DNA from 3 places in the Ensifer sp. Root1252 genome. Region 1 is predicted to be linked to each of the others. Evidence: predicted binding sites of a transcription regulator. Region 1 holds the regulator's gene; each other region holds the start of a gene.

Region 1 (7,510 bases):
GAACGGCGCGGCCACGCACATCGAGGCCCTCCACCTGGAAGGGCACGACATGATCGTCACCGGCAAAGTCGAATTCGCCAAGTCCTGGTGCCATCTCAGTCATCTGCTGCTCCTTACGTCACTAAAGCGCGTCGCGATCGCCAGGATTCGCTGACTGCGCTTCAAGTTTTTGTTCTTGTGCATATCGTTATCGCAAAACCGCTGCGCACTTTTCCGCGACATGCTTGGGAGAGGGCCGCGCAGAGAACATAAACATCCTCCGGTGCAGCCTGCCCGTTATCCTATTCGATCCCGCCATAAACGGATTTGTCTAGCAGGCATGTGCCGTTTTGCCGGCCGATCATGCGCTGCCTGTCGTCAGGTAACGTCCGTTGTTTCCACCCCGGAACGTCCCGCATTCGGCCTAAATCGTGTCGCATGCGGGAAATTTCAATAGGCAGACGCGCCGATCAGACGAGCCCCATGCACCAGGCGATGATCGACTTCTGTGCGTGCAGCCTGTTTTCCGCCTCGTCGAATACCACCGACTGCGGCCCGTCGATGACCTCGTCGGTCACTTCCTCGCCGCGATGCGCCGGCAGGCAGTGCATGAACAGTGCGTCCGGCGAGGCGTGCCTCATCAGCGCGTCGTTGACCTGGAAGGGCTGGAAGACGTTGTGGCCGCGAGCGCGATGCTCCTGGTTCATGGAAATCCAGGTGTCGGTAACGACGCAATGCGCGCCGGCAACGGCCTGCTCGGCCTCATGGCAAAGCAGGATCTCGCCGCCATTGTTGCGCGCCCAGTTGAGGATCTTGTCGTGCGGCTCGGAACCGAGCGGCACCGCCATGTTCATGCGGTAGCCGAAACGGGCCGAGCCCTCGATCAGCGAGTGAAGCACGTTGTTTCCGTCGCCGGTCCAGGCGATGGTCTTGCCCTTCACCGGGCCGCGATGCTCCTCGAAGGTCATGATATCGGCCATGATCTGGCAGGGATGGGTGTCGTCGGTCAGGCCGTTGATGACGGGCACCGTGGCGTGCTCGGCAAGCTCGAGAAGACGGCGATGATCGGTGGTGCGGATCATGATCGCATCGACGTAGCGTGACAGCACCTTGGCAGTGTCGCCGATGGTCTCGGCGCGGCCGAGCTGCATTTCGGTGCCCGAGAGAAACAGGGTTTCGCCGCCGAGCTGGCGCATGCCGACGTCAAAGGAGACGCGCGTGCGGGTCGAAGGCTTTTCGAAGATCATCGCCAACATCTTGCCGGCGAGCGGCTTTTCGGCGGTTCCGGCCTTCGTCGCCGTCTTTCGCACGCGTGCGTCATCGATGATCGTGCGCAGATCGGCTGCCGTCATGGCCGAAAGATCGATGAAATGTCTTGTGCCTGCCATCGTAGTCAATTCCTGTCTCAGAATGGCCCGTGGAGCGCGACCGGTGTCGAAGAGCCAAAAGAACGCTCGACACCTTGGGCTCGCGCATGGACCCTTGGGAAAATCGCTGCCGATCTCCGGGTTCACAAATTAGGCTGCGGCGGTACCGCTGCTGCTTCTCACGGCTTCGGCCGCGCGCTCGATCCGCGCCAGGCCTTCGCGCGCTTCCGCGGCGGTCACCGTCAGCGGCGGCAACAGGCGCAGGACGTTTTCGCCGGCCGGAACAGCCAGCAGCTTCTCCGCGCGGATCGCCTTCAGGAGATCGGCCGAAGGGCCTTTCGCCTTGATGCCGAGCATCAGGCCGTCGCCGCGGATATCCTCGATCACATCGGGGAAACGGTCCTTCAACGACGCGAGGCCCTGGCGGAAGACCAGGGCCACGTCGCGGACATGCTCCAGGAAACCGTCGGCCAGGATGACGTCGAGCACGGCGTTGCCGACAGCCATGGCAAGCGGGTTGCCGCCATAGGTCGAACCGTGCGTACCGGCGACCATGCCGGCAGCCGCCTCTTCGGTCGCAAGGCAGGCACCGAGCGGGAAGCCGCCGCCGATGCCCTTGGCGACAGCCATGATATCCGGACGGATGCCAGCCCATTCATAGGCGAAAAGCTTGCCGGTGCGGCCGACGCCGGACTGGACCTCGTCGAGGATCAGCAGCAGACCGAACTCGTCGCAAAGCGCGCGCAGCTCCTGCATGAATTCCTTGGTGACCGGGCGGATGCCGCCCTCGCCCTGGATCGGCTCGATCAGGATCGCCGCCGTCTCGTCGGTGATCGCATCCTTGAGCGCCGTGATATCGCCGAAGGGAACCTGATAGAAACCCGGGGCCTTCGGGCCAAAGCCCTCGATGTACTTCTGCTGACCACCCGCCGCGATGGTCGCGATCGTGCGTCCGTGGAAGGCACCCTCGAAGGTGATGATGTGGAACTTCTCCGGATTGCCCTTGGCATAGTGGTAGCGACGCGCAGTCTTGATCGCGCATTCGAGCGCCTCGGCACCCGAGTTGGTGAAGAAGACACGATCGGCGAAGGTGACGGCCGTCAGCCGGCGTGCAAGGCTCTCCTGGCCGGGGACCTCATAAAGGTTGGACAGGTGCCAGACCTTCTCGGCCTGCGCCTTCAACGCCTCGACCAGATGCGGATGCGCATGGCCAAGCGAGTTGACGGCGACGCCGGCGGCGAAGTCGAGATAGCGCGAGCCGTCTTCGGCGATCAACCAGACGCCCTCTCCTCGCTCGAAACGCAACGGCGCACGCATGTAGGTGTCGTAAAGCGGCGTGGTTGCAGTCATGGCGAGCCTCTCCTTCATTGCTATCGGCATCGATCCGAGCCCCTGTTGAGCGCGGCAAAAAATTAAAAATGCCGCCTTGCGGCGGCGCAGGCACTATTCCTATTTCGCAGCGCAATGTCAACAAAACCAAGCTTTGCAGTGCGGTCGGACGGGTCTGATCCATGCGACGAAAAAATCACGCGACGGGGCTTGCAAAAATGCAACGCCCACCCAGCAAGTTGGGGAAAACCAAGAAATCGATTCGGCGCGATTCGCGGGACTCTTGCCACGGAGTCCGCCGGTCAGTAGGTTAATGTTCAATTACTAGACGCATGCGGCGGGCCTAGTCACCAAAAGTGTTATCGCGTTGCAGCTCCGGAGCCTGTCCGGAGCGTGGTGAGAGATTCTGTCATCGCCAACGCTGAGAACGGAGAGTGCAGAAATGAACTGGACTGACGAGCGGGTGGAAAAACTGAAGAAGCTTTGGTCCGAGGGCCTGAGCGCGAGCCAGATCGCGGCACAGCTCGGCGGCGTCAGCCGCAATGCGGTCATCGGCAAGGTTCACCGGCTGAGCCTGCCCGGCAGGGCCAAGGCTGGCGGAACCACCGCCGCGACCCGGCCGAAGCAGCGCCCGACTTCGGCGCCGCGCGCTCCGAACTACGCTTCGCGCGTCACGACACGGACGGTTACCCGTGCGGCCGGCGCGACCGTGCTCAAGGAAGAGGTCGAAGTCGATCTCGTCGCCGAACAGGATTTCCGCATCCAGACGGATGTGGTCGTGCCAATGTCGCGCCGCCTGGAGCTGACGCAGTTGACCGAGCGCACCTGCAAATGGCCGATCGGCGACCCGCTCAAGGAAGAATTCCACTTCTGCGGCAACGATTCCCCGGAAGCTTCGCCCTATTGCACATTCCATGCGCGGCTTGCCTATCAGCCGACCTCCGAGCGCCGTCGCGCTCGCTGAGACGACCGAAAACCACATGCAGAAAAGGGGCCGCACGGCCCCTTTTTTATTGGCTGCTGCATGTTTCCCTGGTTCGTATTCGCTTCAAGGAAACATGCCGCAATTCAAGATGCAACAGCGACCTTTGCGCGTCCATTAAGATGCGCGGCGCTGCAGTGGCCGGCTGGCTCAGCTTTCGAGCGAGTAGCCGGCACCGCGAACGGTGCGGATGACATCAGGCATGCTCGAGAAATTCAGTGCCTTGCGCAAGCGACCGACATGCACGTCGACGGTGCGCTCGTCGACATAGATATCGTGGCCCCAGACGCCATCAAGGAGTTGCGAGCGCGAGAACACCCGGCCCGGCGACGACATCAGGAATTCGAGCAGGCGGAATTCCGTCGGACCAAGGCGGACCTCGCGGGTGCGGCGATGCACGCGATGGGTCTCGCGATCGAGCTCGATGTCGCCGCAGCGAAGCAGCGTCGAGAGGACCTCGGGCTTGGCGCGCCGCAGCATCGCCTTGACACGGGCCATCAGCTCCGGGGTCGAGAACGGCTTGACGACATAATCGTCGGCGCCGGTGGCAAGGCCACGAACCCGCTCGCTCTCCTCGCCGCGCGCCGTCAGCATGATGATCGGCAGGCGCTCGGTTTCCGGACGTTGGCGCAGCCGGCGGCAAAGCTCGATGCCGGAAACGCCCGGCAGCATCCAGTCGAGGATCAGGAGATCCGGGAGGCGCTCCTGTAGGCGGATCTCCGCCTCGTCTCCGCGCAGGATCGTATCAACATCGAACCCTTCGGCTTCGAGGTTATAACGCAGCAGGACACTCAGCGCCTCTTCGTCTTCGACAACGGCGATTTTCGGCAACATCAGGCAACGTCTCCTTACCCAGAGCGTCTCGCGTTCGATCGAACGCAAAGAGATGCTCGAACATATAGAATCTGGAGCACTCCGCGCGTTTTCATAGGCACGCGCGAAAACGTATAGCTTCAGACGCAGTAGAGCAGGGCCGCAACCAGGGCTGCGACCGGAGCAGGTTCATAAGCAGGCACTCGAACGTATCCGGGTCTTAAAGCGCGTCGCGATCTCTAAGATGCGCTTGTTGTGCTTTAAGTTCTTGTTTTTGCACATGTCGTTATCGCAAAACCGCTGCGCACTTTTGCGCGACATGCGTTAGTCCTTCACGGCACCCAGCGTCGACGTATTGTCGTCCTTCGGACGCTCGCCTTCCGGCTGCGCGCCCGTCGCCATGTAGTAGATCGTCTCGGCGATATTGGTGGCGTGGTCGCCGATACGCTCGATGTTCTTGGCACAGAAGAGAAGATGCGTGCAGGGCGTGATGTTGCGCGGATCTTCCATCATGTAGGTGAGCAGCTCGCGGAACAGCGAGGTGTAGATCGCGTCGATCTCCTCGTCGCGCTCGCGGATGCTGTTGGCCTTCTCCGGCGAGCGGGAAGCGTAGACGTCGAGGACTTCCTTGAGCTGCACCAGCGCAAGCTCTGCCAGGTGTTCGAGACCGCGCGCCAGCTTGCGCGGGATGCCGGAGCCGGCAACCGCGATGACACGCTTGGCGTTGTTCTTGCCGAGGTCGCCGACGCGCTCCAGATCGGACGCGATGCGGATCGATCCCATGATCTCGCGCAGGTCGGCAGCAACGGGCTGGCGCTTGGCGATGGTGACGATTGCCTTTTCGCCGATCTGGCGTTCGGCTTCATCGAGGATGGTGTCGTCGGAGATCACCTTCTGCGCCAAGGCGAGGTCAGAATTGACAAGCGCACGAACGGATTCGCCCACCATCTGCTCGGCAAGCCCGCCCATCTCGGAGATGCGGCGCGTGAGATATTTCAGTTCTTCGTCGTAGGCGGACATTATGTGCATGGACATAGTCTTCGATCCTTGCGGGCGCGTTCAGGAAACGGGGTGAAGAGGAGCTTCGGCCATCAACCGAACCGGCCCATGATGTAGTCCTGGGTACGCTGGTCATCCGGATTGGTGAACATCTTGTCGGTGTCGTTCTCCTCGACAAGATTGCCGAGGTGGAACATGGCAGTGCGCTGCGAAACACGCGCCGCCTGCTGCATCGAGTGGGTGACGATGACGATCGTGAAGTTGGTACGCAGCTCGTGGATCAGTTCCTCGACCTTGGCCGTCGCGATCGGATCGAGCGCCGAACAGGGCTCGTCCATCAGGATCACTTCAGGGCTGACGGCAACGGCGCGCGCGATGCACAGACGCTGCTGCTGGCCGCCCGAAAGACCGGTGCCCGGCTCCTGCAGGCGATCCTTCACCTCGTTCCACAAACCAGCCTTCTGCAGGCTGGTCTCGACGACTTCGTCGAACTCAGACTTGGTGCGGGCAAGCCCGTGGATGCGCGGGCCGTAGGCGACGTTGTCGTAGATCGACTTCGGGAACGGGTTCGGCTTCTGGAACACCATGCCGACGCGGGCTCGCAGTTCCACGACGTCGATCGTCGGGTCGTAGATGTCGTCTTCATCGAGCGTGATCTTGCCGGTGACGCGGCAGTTCTCGATGGTGTCGTTCATGCGGTTCAGCGTGCGCAGGAAGGTCGACTTGCCGCAGCCCGAAGGGCCGATCAGCGCTGTCACCGTGTTCTCGCGGATATTGAGATTGACGTCGAAAAGCGCACGCTTCTCGCCGTAGTAGACCGACACATCCTTGCCGATCATCTTGTAGGGCACGGTGTTCATTTTCTGATCCAAGGCTTTTTCGACTGCTGCTTCTGACATGATGTTCATAGTAATTACCTCACTACCAACGGCGCTCAAAGCGACGTCGCAACAGAATGGCGCCAAGGTTCATGACGACGAGGAAGATGAGAAGAATGATGATCGCGCCGGATGTGCGCTCGACGAAGGCGCGTTCCGCCTCGTTGGCCCACATGTAGATCTGCACCGGCAGCGCGGTCGACGGCTCCATCGGCGAGCCGGGATAATCGACGACGAAGGCGACCATGCCGATCAACAGCAGCGGCGCGGTTTCGCCAAGTGCATGGGCGAGACCGATGATCGTGCCGGTCAGGATGCCCGGCATCGCCAGCGGCAGGACGTGGTGGAAGATGGTCTGCATCTTCGACGCACCGAGACCGAGCGCTGCCGAGCGGATCGACGGCGGGACCGCCTTCAACGCTGCACGGGTGGCGATGATGATCGTCGGCAGGGTCATCAGCGTCAGCACCAGGCCGCCGACGAGGGCGGCCGAGCGCGGCATGCCGGCGAAGTTGATGAATACGGCCAACCCCAAGAGACCGTAGACGATCGACGGAACGGCGGCGAGATTGTTGATGTTGACCTCGATGAGATCGGTCAGCCGGTTCTTCGGCGCAAACTCTTCGAGATAGATCGAGGCGGCAACGCCGATCGGCAGCGACAGCACGAGCACGATCAGCATCATGAACAGCGAACCGAGGGCGGCAACGCCGACGCCTGCCGCTTCCGGACGGCTCGAGGCACCGAAGGTGAAGATGCCGGTGTTGAAGCTCTTCTTCAGGACGCCGGCGCTTGCAAGCTCGTTCATCCAGGTGACCTGCTGGTCCTTGACCTTGCGCTTGCTCTCATCGACCTTCAGGTCGATCTGCCCCTTGAAGGCGGAGTCGACATTGGCTTCGGCGAGCAGTGTCACCGGTATGGTCTTGCCGATAACCGACGGGTCGGCGACGACGATGTCGCGCAACAGCGTGCGGGAGCTTGCAGACACCATGTCGGTGGCCCGCTTGACCAGCGGACGATTGCTCGGATCGATGCCGAGCTGCTTGATCAGCGCATCGCGGACCAGCAGCGGATAGTTGGCCGCCACCAGCACCTTGCCGTCGGTCGCGCGCTCACCCTTGGGATCGATGACCTTTTCGGTGAATTCGATCGGCAGCGTGATC
Region 2 (7,510 bases), 400 kb from region 1:
TTCGGGCATCTGCATCTCGGGCCTGCCCTTTACCCCTTTCTGGCGGCACATCCCGAGGTCGAATTGACGCTCGATCTCGACGATCGCCGGGTCGATGTCGCCTCGGAGGGTTATGACGCCATCGTGCGCCACGGGATCATCGCCGATTCACGGCTGGTCGTGTGGAAGCTTGCCAAAAGCAGGCGCCTGCTGGTCGCCTCGCCCGACTATCTCGATCGCAACGGCACGCCGGCCTCGCTTGCGGAACTCAACGATCACCGCGGTATCTTCTACACCAATCGCGGCGCTTCCGACTGGCGGTTCGAGGGGCCGACCGGTTCGACCGTTATCCGCGCCCGCATGGCGCTGCGCATCAACAACGGCGACATGATCCACGATGCTGCCGTCGCCGGGCTCGGCATCGCGCTGCTGCCGACATTCATCTGCGGTCCTGCGGTGCGCGACGGTCGGCTTCGCGAGATCGATGTCGGTTTTCGCCCAGAGCCGGAATTCATCTACATGGCCCATCCGGAGGGCCGACGGCCGTCGGCCAAGCTCCGGGCAATTACCGATCATCTGAAGAAGACCTTTGGCGATCCTCCGCACTGGGACCCGTGAACCGCTGCGCGGCTGTGGGCGCGACCGTTCATGCGCAACCCCCATTCGCTACATCTTGATGGGCGCCGCCCAAGTCGCGATCACGACCGGGCCGGATATCCCGGACGAGCCTTGCAACCGAAAGTCGGACGCCTGTTCCCTGAACTGGATCGTCTCATGACGCTCAGTCCCACCGCCAATGCGGAGGCTCTCTCCCCAACCGCGAGCCCCGCCCCCGGCATTGCAGCCGGAGGCGGACAGGGTCACAGGAACAGATCGACTGCGAAGTAGGTGAGCGCCGAAATCGCAGCAGCGGCCGGCATCGTCACGAACCAGGCGATGACAATGTTGCCGGCAAGGCCCCAGCGCACCGCCGAGACACGCTTGGCGGCACCCACGCCGATGATCGCGCCGGTGATCGTGTGGGTGGTCGACACCGGAATGCCGAGCCAGGTGGCGGCAAACAGCGTGATGGCGCCGCCGGTTTCCGCGCAGAAGCCCTGCATCGGATTGAGCTTGGTGATCTTCGAGCCCATGGTGTGCACGATGCGCCAGCCGCCCAACAGCGTGCCGAGCGCGATCGCCGCCTGGCAGGTGATCACCACCCAGAACGGCACATAGAACTCGGAGCCGAGATAGCCCTGCGAGAACAAGAGCACGGCGATGATGCCCATGGTCTTTTGCGCATCGTTGCCGCCGTGGCCGAGCGAATAGAGCGACGCCGAGACGAACTGCATCACCCGAAAGGTACGGTCGACAGCAAAAGGCGTCCGGCGCACGAACAGCCAGGAAACGATGAGGATCAGGAGCAGCGCCAGGAAGAAGCCGATCATCGGCGACATCACGATGGCGCCGACCGTCTTCAAGAGACCGGTCCAGACGATGGCATCGCCGCCAGTGCGGGCTAGGCCGGCACCGACGAGGCCGCCGATCAGCGCATGCGACGAACTCGACGGAATGCCGAAGATCCAGGTCGCGATGTTCCAGACGATCGCCCCCATCAGGGCCGAGAAGATCACCAGCGGCGTAACGATGCCGGGATCGATGATGCCGCGTCCGAGCGTCTCGGCCACATGCAGGCCGAAAAACAGGAAGGCGATGAAATTGAAGAACGCCGCCCACATGACCGCATATTGCGGCCGGAGCACCCGGGTCGAAACGATGGTTGCGATCGAGTTGGCGGCGTCATGCAGCCCGTTGAGAAAGTCGAAGAACAGGGCGATTGCAATGAGGGCGACGAGCAACGGCAGGGCGAGCGTCGCGTCCATCAGACGTTCTCGATCACGATGCCGCTGATCTCGTTGGCGACGTCCTCGAAGCGGTCGACGACCTTCTCGAGCTCGCCGTAGATCTCGCTACCGATAATGTAGGCCATGGCATTGTTGGCACCGTAGCGGCGGAAAAGATCCTTCAGGCCCTGGTCGTGCAGCTCGTCGGACCGGCCTTCGATGCGCGTGACCTCTTCGGCGATGGCGATGAGCCGGCCGTGGTTGACGCCGATGCGATTGAGCAGCGGAATGGCCTCGGCGATCAGGTGCGCCGCCTGGACGACGATGACGCCCATTTCCTTCATGCCCGGATCGAAGGTCTTCTGCTCGTAGAGCCGGATGGTCTTGACCGTCTTGTGCATCATGTCGATGGCATCGTCCATCGACTGGATGAGATCCTTGATGTCGCCACGATCGAACGGCGTGATGAAGGAGCGACGAACGGCCAGAAGCACTTCGCGGGTGACACCGTCTGCCTCGTCTTCAAGCGCGACGATCCGGTCGCAGTGCTTTTCGAGATCGTCGCCGCCGGCGAGGAGCTTGTCGAGCGCTTCGGCGGCACCGACGACGGTACGCGAATGTTGCGCGAAGAGATCGAAAAAGCTGTCTTCGCGGGGAAGGAGTTTGCGGAACCAAGCCAGCATCACAAATATATCCGTTCGTGGATTGTCATGCGGCTGTCATATTGTACGCAAGCGATCAAGAAAAGCGCTGAACGACTGGGATTATAAGGCTTTCCCCGCCGTTATCGCGCAATTTTGCCTGGAAATGACTCAGGTCACCTTTCGTCTTGCCTTAAAGCCCGCTTTCGTCCTACTGCATAGCTCCTTAAATCGGCATCGATTTATGGAGCTATGCAGCAAGTGTTGCAGCGTCCTTTGCACGTCCTGTTCGACGCGTGGCGCTGCGACTGGCGCCGACGTCGAATCCGGACCCGAAATGCCACAAAAGGTCTTTCTCAATCGCCTGAAGCTGAGCGAGTTCCGCAATTATGCGGCGCTGTCGCTGGCGCTCGACCAGAGGCACGTCGTGCTGACCGGCGAGAACGGCGCCGGCAAGACCAATCTGATGGAAGCGGTGTCGTTTCTGTCGCCAGGCCGTGGCCTCAGGCGTGCGGCCTATGCCGATGTCGCTCGCGTCGGCGCAAGCGACGGCTTCTCGGTCTTTGCCGAAGTCGTGGGCATGGAAGGCCCGGTCGAGATCGGTACCGGCACGGCCGGCACCAGTGAGGGGCAATCACGACGCCTGCGGCTGAACGGCACGACAGCGAGTACGGTCGATGAGCTGACCGACCATCTGCGCGTGCTGTGGCTGACGCCGGCCATGGACGGGCTCTTCACCGGCCCGTCGGCCGATCGCCGCCGTTTCCTCGATCGGCTGGTGCTTTCGCTCGATCCGGAGCATGGGAAGCGCGCCAGCGAATTCGACCGTGCCATGCGTAGCCGCAATCGGCTCCTCAGCGACTTTCGTCCCGACCCGGCCTGGTTGACTGCCATCGAGCGGGAAATGGCGGGGCTCGGCGTGTCGATGGCGCTCGCACGGCAGGAGATGCTGGGTCTGCTGACGGCGCTCGTCGAGAGAAACACCGGCGACAGCGTCTTTCCATCTGCGCGCCTGGCGCTGGCGGGCTTCCTCGACGACGAGAGCCACAAGCCAGCCTTCGACCTCGAAGAACAATATCTCACCATGCTGCGCGAGGGCCGGGCGCGCGACGCGGCCGCCGGCCGGACACTGGACGGACCGCACCGCACCGACCTCCTGATTCGCCACCGCGAAAAGGACATGGAAGCCGAGCGCTGCTCGACCGGCGAGCAAAAGGCGCTGCTCGTCGGCCTGGTTCTTGCCCATGCGCGCCTCGTCGGCGACATGACCGGTCACGCTCCTATCCTGCTGCTCGACGAGATCGCCGCGCATCTCGACATGGGCCGCCGCGCCGCCCTATTCGATCTCGTCGACGGACTTGGCGGCCAGGCCTTCATGACCGGGACGGACCGTGCGATGTTCGACGCGCTCGGCGATCGCGGCCGGTTCCTGACGGTGGAGCACGGAAGCGTATCGGGATGATGGAGCCGATCATGGAAAGTGTCCGCTCATGACTAGTACAAGCCTCGAATCATCGGAAATTGCCCGCTACGCGCGCCACATCATGCTGCCCGAACTCGGCGGTGGGGGGCAACAGAAACTCAAGGCGGCGCGCGTTCTCGTCATTGGCGCCGGCGGCCTCGGCGCTCCTGTTCTTCAATATCTCGCCGCCGCCGGCATCGGCACGCTGGGCATCGTCGACGATGACGTGGTGTCGCTGTCGAACCTGCAGCGGCAGGTGATCCACCGCACGGCCGATATTGGCCAGACAAAGGTCGAGAGCGCCTCGGCAGCGATCGGCGCGCTCAATCCGCATGTGGTGGTCGAGAGGCATCCCCTTCGTCTGGCAGCCGACAACGCCGAGGCGCTGTTGCGCCAATATGATCTGGTGATCGACGGCTCGGACAATTTCGACACGCGCTATCTCGCCGCCGATACGGCAGCAACCGTCGGCATACCGCTCGTCACCGGTGCAGTCGGCCGCTTCGACGGTTCGCTTACAGTGCTGATGCCTTATCGCTCGGGCGCGGATGGCGAACCGAACCCGTCCTACCGCGATCTCTTTCCCGAAGCGCCGCCGCCGGGCGTCGTGCCCTCCTGTGCCGAGGCCGGCATCATCGGCGCGCTCACCGGCGTCATCGGAACATTGCAGGCTATGGAAGCCATCAAGGTGATCGCCGGGATCGGCGAGCCACTCGTCGGTCGGCTGTTGATGTATGACGCTCTCTCGGCGCAATTCAGCACCATCCGCTATCGCCGGCGCAAGGACAGGAGCGCAGACTGATGCAGATCATCAGGATCGACGCTGCCTTCGATCGCTACAAGGAATTGCTGGCCCTGATCCTTGACGCCTTTGCCTATATGGACGGGCGGATTGATCCGCCATCCTCGGCCCATGCGCTAACGATTGAGGGGCTGAGCGAGAAGGCTTCGGCAGAAATTGGCTTCGTCGCCGTCGACGGCTCAGTGCTTGCCGGCTGCATCTTCTGCAAGCCGGAGACCGACTGCCTCTATATCGGCAAGCTTGCGGTTTCCGCGACCTGCCGGGGAAAAGGCGTCGGCCGACTGTTGCTTGCAAGCGCCGAAGCAGCGGCACGCGACCGCCACTTGGCCGCTCTGAGGCTGCTGACACGGATCGAACTCACCGAAAACCACAGGACGTTTTCGGCCTGGGGCTTCGTCGAAACCGACAGAACCGCTCACCCGGGCTTTACCCGGCCTACCTCGATCGAGATGCGCAAGACGCTTTGATCAGTCGCGAATCAATCGCGACCCGGCAGCACCCGATCCGGCGGCCGGTGACCGTCGAAGAAGGTGCGGATATTGATCACCACCTTGTCGCCCATGTCGATGCGACCCTCGAGCGTCGCCGAACTCATATGCGGCAACAGCACGACCTTGCCCTCGCCGGCGAGCTTGATGAGCTTGGGGTTGACCACGGGTTCATTCTCGAAAACGTCGAGCCCCGCACCGGCGATCTTGCCTTCGCGCAGGCACTTGATCAGCGCCGTCTCGTCGATGATGCCGCCGCGGGCGGTGTTGACGATATAGCTTTCCGGGCGCATCAGCGCGAGCCGACGGGCCGAAAGCAGGTGATAGGTCGCCGGCGTCGAGGGGCAATTGACCGAGACGATATCGACGCGGGCAAGCATCTGGTCGAGGCTGTCCCAATAGGTCGCCTCCAGCATCTCCTCGGTCTCGGCCTTGACCCTGTGACGGTTGTGATAGTGGATCGACAGGCCAAAGGCCTTGGCACGGCGCGCGACCGCGGTGCCGATGCGGCCCATGCCGACGATGCCGATGCGCTTGCCGGCAATGCGCCGGCCGAGCATCCAGGTCGGAGACCAGCCGGCCCATTCGCCCTTGCGATCGGTCAGGATCTGCGCACCCTCGGCGAGCCGGCGCGGCACGGCGAGAATGAGCGCCATCGCCATGTCGGCGGTGTCCTCGGTCAAAACGTTCGGGGTGTTGGTGACGGTAATGCCCTTGCGTGCGGCCGCGTCGACATCGATGTTGTCGACGCCGTTGGAGAAACTGGCGATCAGTTTCAGTTGCGGGCCGGCCTGCTCGATCAACGCCGCATCGATGCGGTCGGTCACCGTCGGCACGAGCACGTCGGCGCGCTTCACCGCCGCCACAAGCTCTGGTTGGCTGCGCGGCGTATCATCGATGTTCAGTTCGGCGTCGAAGAGCTCACGCATTCTGGTTTCGACGATGTCCGGCAGTTTCCGGGTGATGTAGACCTTGGGCTTCTTCTTGCTTGTCATTGCTGCGATGGGCCTTGTTGACGGGTCCTTAACCAAGTTGGGCGATACTTTCTCCCTGTAGCCGCAATTTCTACCAGACCCGGTCGGGAAGACAAACAAAACTCGCTGCGTCGTCCCCGCGATTTACGCCCCGGCCAAGAGCCCTGGGTGAACTGCGCCTGCAAGTTGCCACGGAAAATGAGCTTCGTCATGCGTCACGTCATTTCCAAACTCTCGTTAGCGTTGATCGCCGCCTGCATCGGCGCGGTCATCACGACGTCGGGTGCCCATGCCCAGGCCGCAAAGGGGGCCAGCGGATTGCCGCTGCCGCGTTTCGTCAGCCTGAAGGCCAAGAGCGTCAACCTGCGCATCGGCCCGAGCGTCGACTACGCGGTGGCGTTCCGCTACCTCAGGCCCGGCGTACCGGTGGAAATCATCCAGGAATACGATAACTGGCGCCGTATCCGCGACGCCGACGGCACGGAAGGCTGGGTGAACCAGGCCCTTCTGTCGGGCGACCGCACGGCCGTCACCGCGCCATGGATGCGCGGCAAGGGCGAAGGCGTCTTCGTCAACCTGCGCCGCGAGCCGCAGAGCACGGCAGGGATCGTTGCGCGCATGGAGCCCGGCGTGGTCATCCGTGTGGGTGAATGCAATGGCGACTGGTGCCACATCGAAACCCAGGGCGTCGAAGGCTGGATCGTCCAGAGCGAGATCTGGGGCGCCTATCCGGGCGAAGCCTTCAAATAAAGGCTACGCCCGCTCTGACATAGGTCATATTTGGTGCGCGGCGCTGCAGCTCGCCTCAGGCGAGCTCGGCCTGCTTGGCGGCAGCGGCAAGCGATACCATCGGCCTCGGGCCGATCTGGCCGATGACGATACCGGCTGCGAGATTGCCGAGCTTGCTGCAATCCTCGAGCGACCGACCGGTCGTATATCCGTGGAGAAAGCCCGCAGCATAGAGATCACCGGCGCCTGTCGTATCGACCACCTGCGCGAGCGGCGTCGCGCCGACGCGGACACGTTCGGTGCCGCGCACGACGACGGAGCCTTCTTCACTCAGCGTGACGGCCGCAAGCTTGCAGTCCTTCGAGAGCTTTTCCAGCGCCAGATCGAAGTCCTCGGTCTCGTAGAGTGCGAGCGCTTCCTGTTTGTTGGCAAAGACGATGTCGACGGTGCCGGAGCGCATCAGCTCCAGAAACTCGTCGCGATAGCGGTGGACGCAGAAACTGTCCGACAGGGTCATTGCGGTTTCGCGGCCGTTTTCATGGGCGATCTTGGCGGCCTCGCGGATTGCATCCTTGGCACGCGGCGGATCCCACAGGTAGCCCTCGAAAT
Region 3 (7,510 bases), on a different contig from region 1:
GTTGCGGGCCGGATTGCGCGCATGCATGGTGAAGGAGGAGGGAACCGAAGCGATCATCTCCATGATCAGCCCGCGATCGAAGCGCACGCGGTCGGTGCCGGGGGTGATATCGGCGCCCGCTGCCTTCATGCGCTGGCGCGCCTCGGGCAGGATGACATCCATGCCGATCTCTTCCAGGATCGTCAGCGACGCCTGATGGATCGCCTCGAGCGCGTCTTCTGACAGTACCGAGGATTTGCTCTGGGTGTTGACGAGATTGAGATATTTACCGCCTGAGGATTTTCGTGTGCGCTCGCCACTGCGGCCGCCGGGCCGGCGTCGCCGCTCGAGCGGGGCTGAGGAAGTTTCACCTGTGGCAGCATCCGGAAACTGATCGTCGTTCATGAAAAACCCACCGCGTTGCCGATGGATTTCTGTCGCAGATTTTTCGCGGTCATGCCCCTGCCATTTGCGACAGTTCAGTTCTCTGGTGGAGTAAAGGCCGTCAAAATGCCCGCGGACGCCGACTGCTCGCCTCGCTCAGCGCTTGTCTCCGCGCAGCATCTCGCGCTTCCCGGCGAAGCCCTTGCGCTTCTCGACGGCAAAGCCGGCCGCCTGCAGATTGCGGCGAACGAAGCCGGCGGCGGCATAGGTGGAGAAGCTGCCGCCGGCCGCGGTCTTGTCGAACACCAGCCGCATCAGCTCCTCCGACCACATGTCGGGATTGCGGGACGGTGCAAAACCATCGAGGAACCAGGCATCGAAGCGCTCCTTCGCTTGGGCGAGCCCCTCCAGTGCTGTGCCGCAAACGACGGTCAGGCGAACGCCATCGCCAAGATCGATCTCGATCCTGCCGTCGTTGGTTGCCGGCCAGCGATCGGTGAGGGCCAGCCGTTCGGCGTCGATCTCCGGCCAATGGGACAAGGCGCGGGAGATTTCCTCCGCCTGCATGGGAAAGCGCTCGAAACTGACGAAATGCAGCGTGCCGTCCGTGGTCGCCGTAGCTTTCCATTGCCGCCAGGTTTCACAGAAATTGAGGCCGGTGCCGAAGCCCAGTTCGCCGATGGTGAATGCCCCGCCGGAGGCCCAGCGTTCGGGCAGGCCGTTGCCGGCGAGGAACACATGTCCGCATTCGAGCCGACCGTCGGTGCGGCAATAAAAATGATCGCCAAACTCCCTGGAATAGGGCATATCGCCCTCGTGCCAATCGAGGCTTTGATGGGCCGGGGGCTGGTTCGGTTCTGCGGCGGATCCTGTCATGCGATGGCGATAATCCCGCCACCGGAGAAGGTCAATCGATGAGCGAACTTTTGATCGTCGGCGGCGGCATCATGGGGCTCTGGGCAGCCCTTACGGCAGCACGGACCGGCATGGACGTGCAACTGGTCGACGAGCATCGCATCGGGGCCGGCGCCAGTGGCGGCATACTCGGCGCGCTGATGCCGCACATGCCGGACAAATGGAACGCCAAGAAACAATTCCAGTTCGACGCCCTGGTGTCGCTCGAAAGCGAGATCGAAACGCTCGAGGCCGAAACCGGACTTTCGGCAGGTTACCGCCGCAGCGGGCGGATCATGCCGCTTGCGAAGCCGCATCTGCGCGAGATCGCTCTTCGCCACGAGCAGGATGCGACGCGCAACTGGCGGGCAGGCGACCGCCAGTTCTTCTGGCACGTGCGCGACGAGCTGCCGTCCGGATGGCTCAGTGCCGAGGCGGCGGCTTGCGGATTGGTGTTCGATACGCTTGGCGGTCGGCTTTCTCCACGCCAGATGCTGGCGGTTCTGCGTGCGGCACTGGCGCAATCGCCGAACGTGCGGATCGTCGAGGGGACGGGCGTTCGAGCAATCCATCCGGGCCAGGGCCGCGCCGAACTCGATGACGCCACGGAAATCGCCTTCGGCCATTGCATAGTTGCTGCCGGCGTCGACAGCTTTCCGCTCGTCGATGCGCTGTCGGGACCTCTCCGTGGACCGAGCGGCACGGGGGTCAAGGGCCAGGCGGCGCTGCTTCTGGCCGATGTCGATCCGCAATTGCCCGTCATCTTCACCGACGGCGTCTATATCGTCGCCCATGACGACGGGCATATCGCGGTCGGCAGCACCAGCGAGAACAAATATGCCGATCCGCAGTCGACGGATGAACTGCTGAATGAGCTGCTGGTGCGCGCCGAGGCGCTGGTCCCGTCCTTGCGCGGGGCGGAGGTGGTCGAGCGCTGGGCCGGCATCCGGCCGAAATCGACCGGCCGGGAGCCGATCGCCGGGCGCCATCCGGATCACGAAAACCTGTCGGTCCTGACAGGCGGCTTCAAGGTGAGCTTCGGCATCGCCCACCGCCTCGCGCGCTTCGTCGTCGACGAGATCACCGGCCAGCCGTTGATCGACATTCCGGGATCCTTCTTGTGCCAGAATCACATAGCGGCACTTCGCGAGAAACATCTTTAAGCTGGCGGCATAAGAACGGCCCCGCCATCGGCGGAGCCATGTCGGGACGATCGTAAACCCGATCCTTACATCCAGTAAGGCGGCACGCCGTAATAGTCATAGACCCGGCGTCCGTTCTCGCTGTTCCAGTCGTATTCCTCGTTGCCGTGATATTTCGGCGCCCGCTCGACCTGTTCGCGAGTCACATCAGTCCGATAGCCGCCGAGGTTCTCATCATAGGTCAGCTTGGCCCAAGGCAGTGGATAGTGATCTTCCCCGATGCCGAGAAAACCGCCGAACCCGAGCACGGCATAGGCCACGCGACCGCTGCGCTTTTCCAGGATAACGCGCTCGATCGAGCCGATGTGCTTGTTGTCGGCGCCATAAACCTTCGTGCCTTCAACCTTGTCGCTGGCGATCAGGTCATGGGTTTCCTTGATCCCGGCGTCCTGAAGGTTCGCATTGTGATAGGTCACGCTTCTTCTCCATCGTTGTTTGCTACCTCAGGGGAACGGCTGGTCGGTGGGATGGTTCCGAAAAAGCTGCGGGCGCGATCCGGACGGTAATCGCGTGGTATTGCCCCTTCCACTTCGTCAAGCTGTCACGCAAATCACCTAAGACGCGGGCAATAGAGCGTCGCGTCTTCCCGGGGAGGGTATTGTTGAAGCTCTAAGATTTTGAACCTGCGCACCCTGGCGACGATCGAGATCGATTGTCGCGGGTCTGTGCCAGAACGGATTTCCGGAGCATGCGCATGCGTTACGCCATTTGTTTCACGCCGCCGATGGCCGACCCGCTTTCAACGGTTGCCGCCAGTTGGCTCGGCCGCAATGTCTATTCCGGCGAGCCCACCGAGTTACCATCGATCTCCGGATTGACCGCATCCGAGATCGCCTTCCATACGGCTGTCCCGCGTCGCTTCGGCTTTCAGGCGGTGGTGATGTCGCCCTTCCGGCTTCACCCCGATATGGACGAGGCGCAGCTACTCAAGGCGCTGATGCATTTTGCCGGCGCCCAGACGCCGTTCGAGATCGAGCGCCTGGAAGTGGCCCGGCTCGGCCACTGCTGGGGACTGATGCCGCAGATCCCGAGCACGGCGATGCATCTGCTGGCCGCCAGCATCATCCAGGAATTCGACGCGTTCCGCGCGCCGCTCAGCGAAGACGACATCGAGCGCTCCGACCCCGACAGGCTGACGGCGCCGCAATTTTCCAACCTGCATCGCTGGGGCGATCCTCATGTGATGGATGAATATCGCTTTCACATGATGCTGACCGGGCCGCTCAATCTGGACGCGATGCGCAGCATCGAGGCACCGCTTCGCGACCTGTTCGAACCATGCCTGGCGCCGCCGCTGACGATCGGCAGCCTGGCGCTGTTCGTGGAGCAGGAATCGGGCGCGCCGATGCGCGTCCACTCGCAACACCCGCTCGGCAAGATTTCGGCGGCCAAGCGGGCCGAACGGATCAAGCGGCCGGCAGCCGAGGCGACGCTTGCGCCAGGCCCTATCCCGCCACTGTCGCGGATGGTCGCCTCGCTGATGGCCGGCCGCTAACCGTCTGCACCGACGTCATTTTGTCTCGACAATCCGGTCGGCGGTGATACCGTTCCGGAAAATTCGAAGGGTGATTTGATGTCTGAGACTTCCCATCCGCGTGACCTCGTCGGCTATGGCCGCAACCCGCCCAAGGCAAACTGGCCGGGCGATGCGCGTATCGCCGTGCAGTTCGTGCTCAACTATGAAGAGGGCGGCGAAAGCTGCATCCTCGATGGCGACCTGGCCTCCGAGAGCCTGCTCTCGGAGATCGTTGGTGCACAGCCTTGGCAGGGCCAGCGCAACCTCAACATGGAATCGATTTATGAGTACGGTTCGCGCTCCGGTTTCTGGCGGCTCTGGCGCATGTTCACCAGCCGCGACGTGCCGTTGACGGTCTACGGCGTGACGTTGGCGATGGCTCGCAATCCCGAAGCGGTCGCCGCCATGAAGGAAGCGGGCTGGGAGATCGCCAGCCACGGCCTGCGCTGGCTCGAATACAAGGATTTCCCCGAAGAGGTGGAGCGCGAGCATATCCGCGAAGTCGTTCGGCTGCATACCGAACTGACCGGCGAGCGCCCGCTTGGCCTTTACCAGGGCAAGCCTTCAAGCAACACGCTGAAGCTCGTTCTCGAAGAGGGCGGGTTCCTCTATTCCTCCGATTCCTATGCGGATGAGTTGCCCTATTGGGTGGCGGGGCTGACGGCCGACAAGCCGCATCTGATCATCCCCTACACACTCGACGCCAACGACATGCGCTTTGCGACGAACCAGGGTTTCAACTCCGGCGACCAGTTCTTCACCTATCTCAAAGACACGTTCGACGTGCTCTATGAGGAGGGCAAGGAAGGCAACGCCAAGATGATGAACATCGGCCTGCACTGCCGCCTCGTTGGGCGTCCAGGCCGCGCCGCGGCGCTGGCGCGGTTCATCGACTATGTCATGTCGCACGACAAGGTCTGGGTGCCGCGGCGCATCGACATCGCCCGTCACTGGTATGAACACCACAAGCCGGAAGGGGCTCTCTGATGTCCGATCGCGACGCCTTCGTCAGCCGCTTCGGCGGCGTGTTCGAGCATTCTCCATGGGTTGCCGAACGGGCCTACGACCGGGCGGCCGCAACGGGACTTTCGGCCGGCAACGTGCACTCGGCACTTTGCCAGGCCTTTCGCGCCGGTCTGCCGCGCGAAAGGCTGGCGGTGCTGCGCGCCCACCCGGATCTTGCCGGCAAGCTGGCGATCGCCGGCAAGCTGACGGCGGACTCGACGGCGGAGCAGGCGTCGGCCGGCCTCGACCGCCTTTCGGCCGACGAGCATGCCCGGTTCACGGCGCTGAACGAGGCCTATACGCAGAAATTCGGCTTTCCCTTCATCATCGCGGTCAAGGGCCTGACGAAGAACGACATTCTCGCCTCGTTCGAAAGGCGCATTGACAATTCGACCGAAGAGGAATTTGAAACCGCCTGTGCGCAGGTGGAGAAGATCGCCCGCCTGCGGCTGCAATCCATGCTTCCAGGAGACGAAAATGCCTGACATACCCGTTCGCTATCTGCGCTCATCTTTACCGAGGGCAGTCGAACCGGACCATGCCGACGCCGCCGGCAATGAGCACCGCGGGGCGATGGCCTGATGTCGCGTATTCTTTCGATCGAACCCCTGACGCAGGATGCTTTCGCGCCGTTCGGCACGGTCATCGAGGCTGATCCGGCTTCGATGCGGTACATCAATGGCGGGACCACCGAACGCTTCCATGGCCTGGCGCGTGCCGATGTTGTCGGCGAGGGTGCCGATGTCATCATCAATATCTTTCGCGGCCAGCCGCGCGCCTTTCCTTACGCGGTGGCGATGATGGAGCGACACCCCTTCGGCAGCCAGAGCTTTTCGCCGCTCGAGGACCGGCCCTGGCTCGTCGTCGTTGCCGAAGACGAGGGGGGCCGACCGGGAATGCCGCGGGTGTTCCGGGCGAACGGGCGGCAGGGCGTCAACTACGGGCGCAATGTCTGGCACCATCCGCTGATGTCGGTGGGCGCGGTCAGCGACTTCATCGTCGTCGATCGGGATGGGCCGGGAAACAATCTCGAAGAATATGTCTACGACGAGCCCTTCGTCATCGAGAGCGCAATATGAAGGAAGAGCAGCGATGAGCAGCACCGGCCGCCTGACCACCCATGTCCTCGACACTGCGCTCGGCACGCCGGCCGAAGGCTTGCGCATCGACCTCTTTTGGCTCGAAGGCGACGAGCGGCAACTGATCCGCACCGTTCATACCAACAGCGACGGACGCGTCGATGGGCCCATGGTCGAAGGCATCGGCTTCATGGCGGGCAGCTACGAGTTGGTCTTCCACGCCGGCGACTATCTTCGTCGTGTCGGTGCGGACCTGCCGGAGCCTGCCTTCCTCGACCTGATCCCGCTGCGCTTCGGCATTGCCGATCCGGCCAGCCATTATCACGTGCCGCTGCTTCTTTCGCCCTACGGCTACTCGACCTATCGCGGCAGCTGAGCGTGGGTGGATGAGTGTTCGCGGCGTAAAATTCAGTCGAAAACCGTCGCCTTGATCGGGATTGTGTGAGACGATTTTGAGACTCACGAGGGGAATTCGATGCGTTTCATCAATCCGATCCCTTTCGTCCGCGACATCGATCGATCCAGGGACTTTTACCGGGAGACACTCGGTCTGACGGTGTTGAAGGACTTCGGAAACTTCGTTCTCTTCGAGACCGGTTTTGCGATCCACGAGGGTCGTTCGCTGGAACAAACAGTCTGGCGGGAAGTCGGTCCCGCGGAAGAACCCTATGGGCGAGGGAACCTGCTGCTCTACTTCGAGCATGAGAATATCGAAGCGGCCTTCGAAAGCATTGCGCCGCAGGTGGAGCTGATCCACCCGATTGAGCGGCAAGCCTGGGGACAGCGGGTGTTCCGTTTTTATGATCCCGACGGGCACGCAATAGAGATCGGAGAGCCGCAAACTCTTGGATCTACTGCATAATTCCTCAAATCTGATCCGATTTGAGGATAGAATTATGCAACAAGTTTGAAGCGATACAGCGTCCTTTGCGCGTCATATTTGACGCGCGGCGCTGTAAAGGCGACCTGCATCAATCCTGAAGCTTACGACTGAACCGCCCGTCTCAAAGGACGGTTCGCCGCAAGAAACGATCGCATACGTTTAGTTTATGCGACCAATTTGGAACTGCAGGCATTCCACACACGTGTTGGAGGCCGGCCGCGAAGCCGCCCTTTTCAGGCAATCCGGCTTCGCCGGTTGGCGCGCTCGATCAATCCGCGAGAATGTCGCGGTTGACGTCGTTGATATCGCGCTTGCCGCAGAGCGCCATGGTGATGTCCATCTCCTTGCGGATGATTTCCAGCGCCTTGGTCACGCCTTCCTTCCCCATGGCGCCGAGGCCGTAGAGGAAGGGGCGGCCGATATAGGTGCCCTTGGCGCCCATGGCGACGGCCTTCAGCACGTCCTGGCCGGAGCGGATGCCGCCATCGAGATGCACCTCGATCTGGTGGCCGACCGCATCGACGATGCGCGGCAGCATGCTGATCGAGGAATGGGCGCCATCGAGCTG

Evidence for each region. The regulator PhoB, encoded in region 1, activates phosphate uptake and scavenging genes when phosphate is short. The targets are predictions, from matches to a motif close to TGTCATNNANCTGTCAT.
Region 2: the regulator PhoB is predicted to act here: its motif matches at 2,512-2,528, upstream of ASD02_RS04245 (DUF47 family protein).
Region 3: the regulator PhoB is predicted to act here: its motif matches at 2,988-3,004, upstream of ASD02_RS17940 (DUF1045 domain-containing protein).

What each region holds. Positions count from the first base shown of each region.
Region 1 covers NZ_LMDT01000001.1:459,199-466,708, forward strand. Annotated here, with positions in the region: gene ASD02_RS02280 (Hsp33 family molecular chaperone) at 1-103, opposite strand, end outside; gene argF (ornithine carbamoyltransferase) at 450-1,367, opposite strand; gene ASD02_RS02290 (aspartate aminotransferase family protein) at 1,497-2,696, opposite strand; gene ASD02_RS02295 (GcrA family cell cycle regulator) at 3,118-3,639, shown strand; gene phoB (phosphate regulon transcriptional regulator PhoB) at 3,808-4,491, opposite strand; gene phoU (phosphate signaling complex protein PhoU) at 4,795-5,505, opposite strand; gene pstB (phosphate ABC transporter ATP-binding protein PstB) at 5,562-6,377, opposite strand; gene pstA (phosphate ABC transporter permease PstA) at 6,391-7,510, opposite strand, start outside.
Region 2 covers NZ_LMDT01000001.1:856,394-863,903, forward strand. Annotated here, with positions in the region: gene ASD02_RS04235 (LysR family transcriptional regulator) at 1-597, shown strand, start outside; gene ASD02_RS04240 (inorganic phosphate transporter) at 840-1,844, opposite strand; gene ASD02_RS04245 (DUF47 family protein) at 1,844-2,488, opposite strand; gene recF (DNA replication/repair protein RecF) at 2,784-3,908, shown strand; gene ASD02_RS04255 (molybdopterin-synthase adenylyltransferase MoeB) at 3,937-4,710, shown strand; gene ASD02_RS04260 (GNAT family N-acetyltransferase) at 4,710-5,177, shown strand; gene ASD02_RS04265 (D-glycerate dehydrogenase) at 5,189-6,193, opposite strand; gene ASD02_RS04270 (SH3 domain-containing protein) at 6,383-6,922, shown strand; gene ASD02_RS04275 (adenosine kinase) at 6,978-7,510, opposite strand, start outside.
Region 3 covers NZ_LMDT01000015.1:63,822-71,331, forward strand. Annotated here, with positions in the region: gene ASD02_RS17920 (trimethylamine methyltransferase family protein) at 1-384, opposite strand, end outside; gene mnmD (tRNA (5-methylaminomethyl-2-thiouridine)(34)-methyltransferase MnmD) at 520-1,239, opposite strand; gene ASD02_RS17930 (FAD-binding oxidoreductase) at 1,278-2,420, shown strand; gene ASD02_RS17935 (PRC-barrel domain-containing protein) at 2,486-2,875, opposite strand; gene ASD02_RS17940 (DUF1045 domain-containing protein) at 3,154-3,954, shown strand; gene puuE (allantoinase PuuE) at 4,033-4,962, shown strand; gene uraD (2-oxo-4-hydroxy-4-carboxy-5-ureidoimidazoline decarboxylase) at 4,962-5,465, shown strand; gene ASD02_RS17955 (ureidoglycolate lyase) at 5,562-6,059, shown strand; gene uraH (hydroxyisourate hydrolase) at 6,073-6,435, shown strand; gene ASD02_RS17965 (VOC family protein) at 6,535-6,921, shown strand; gene ASD02_RS17970 (alpha-hydroxy acid oxidase) at 7,211-7,510, opposite strand, start outside.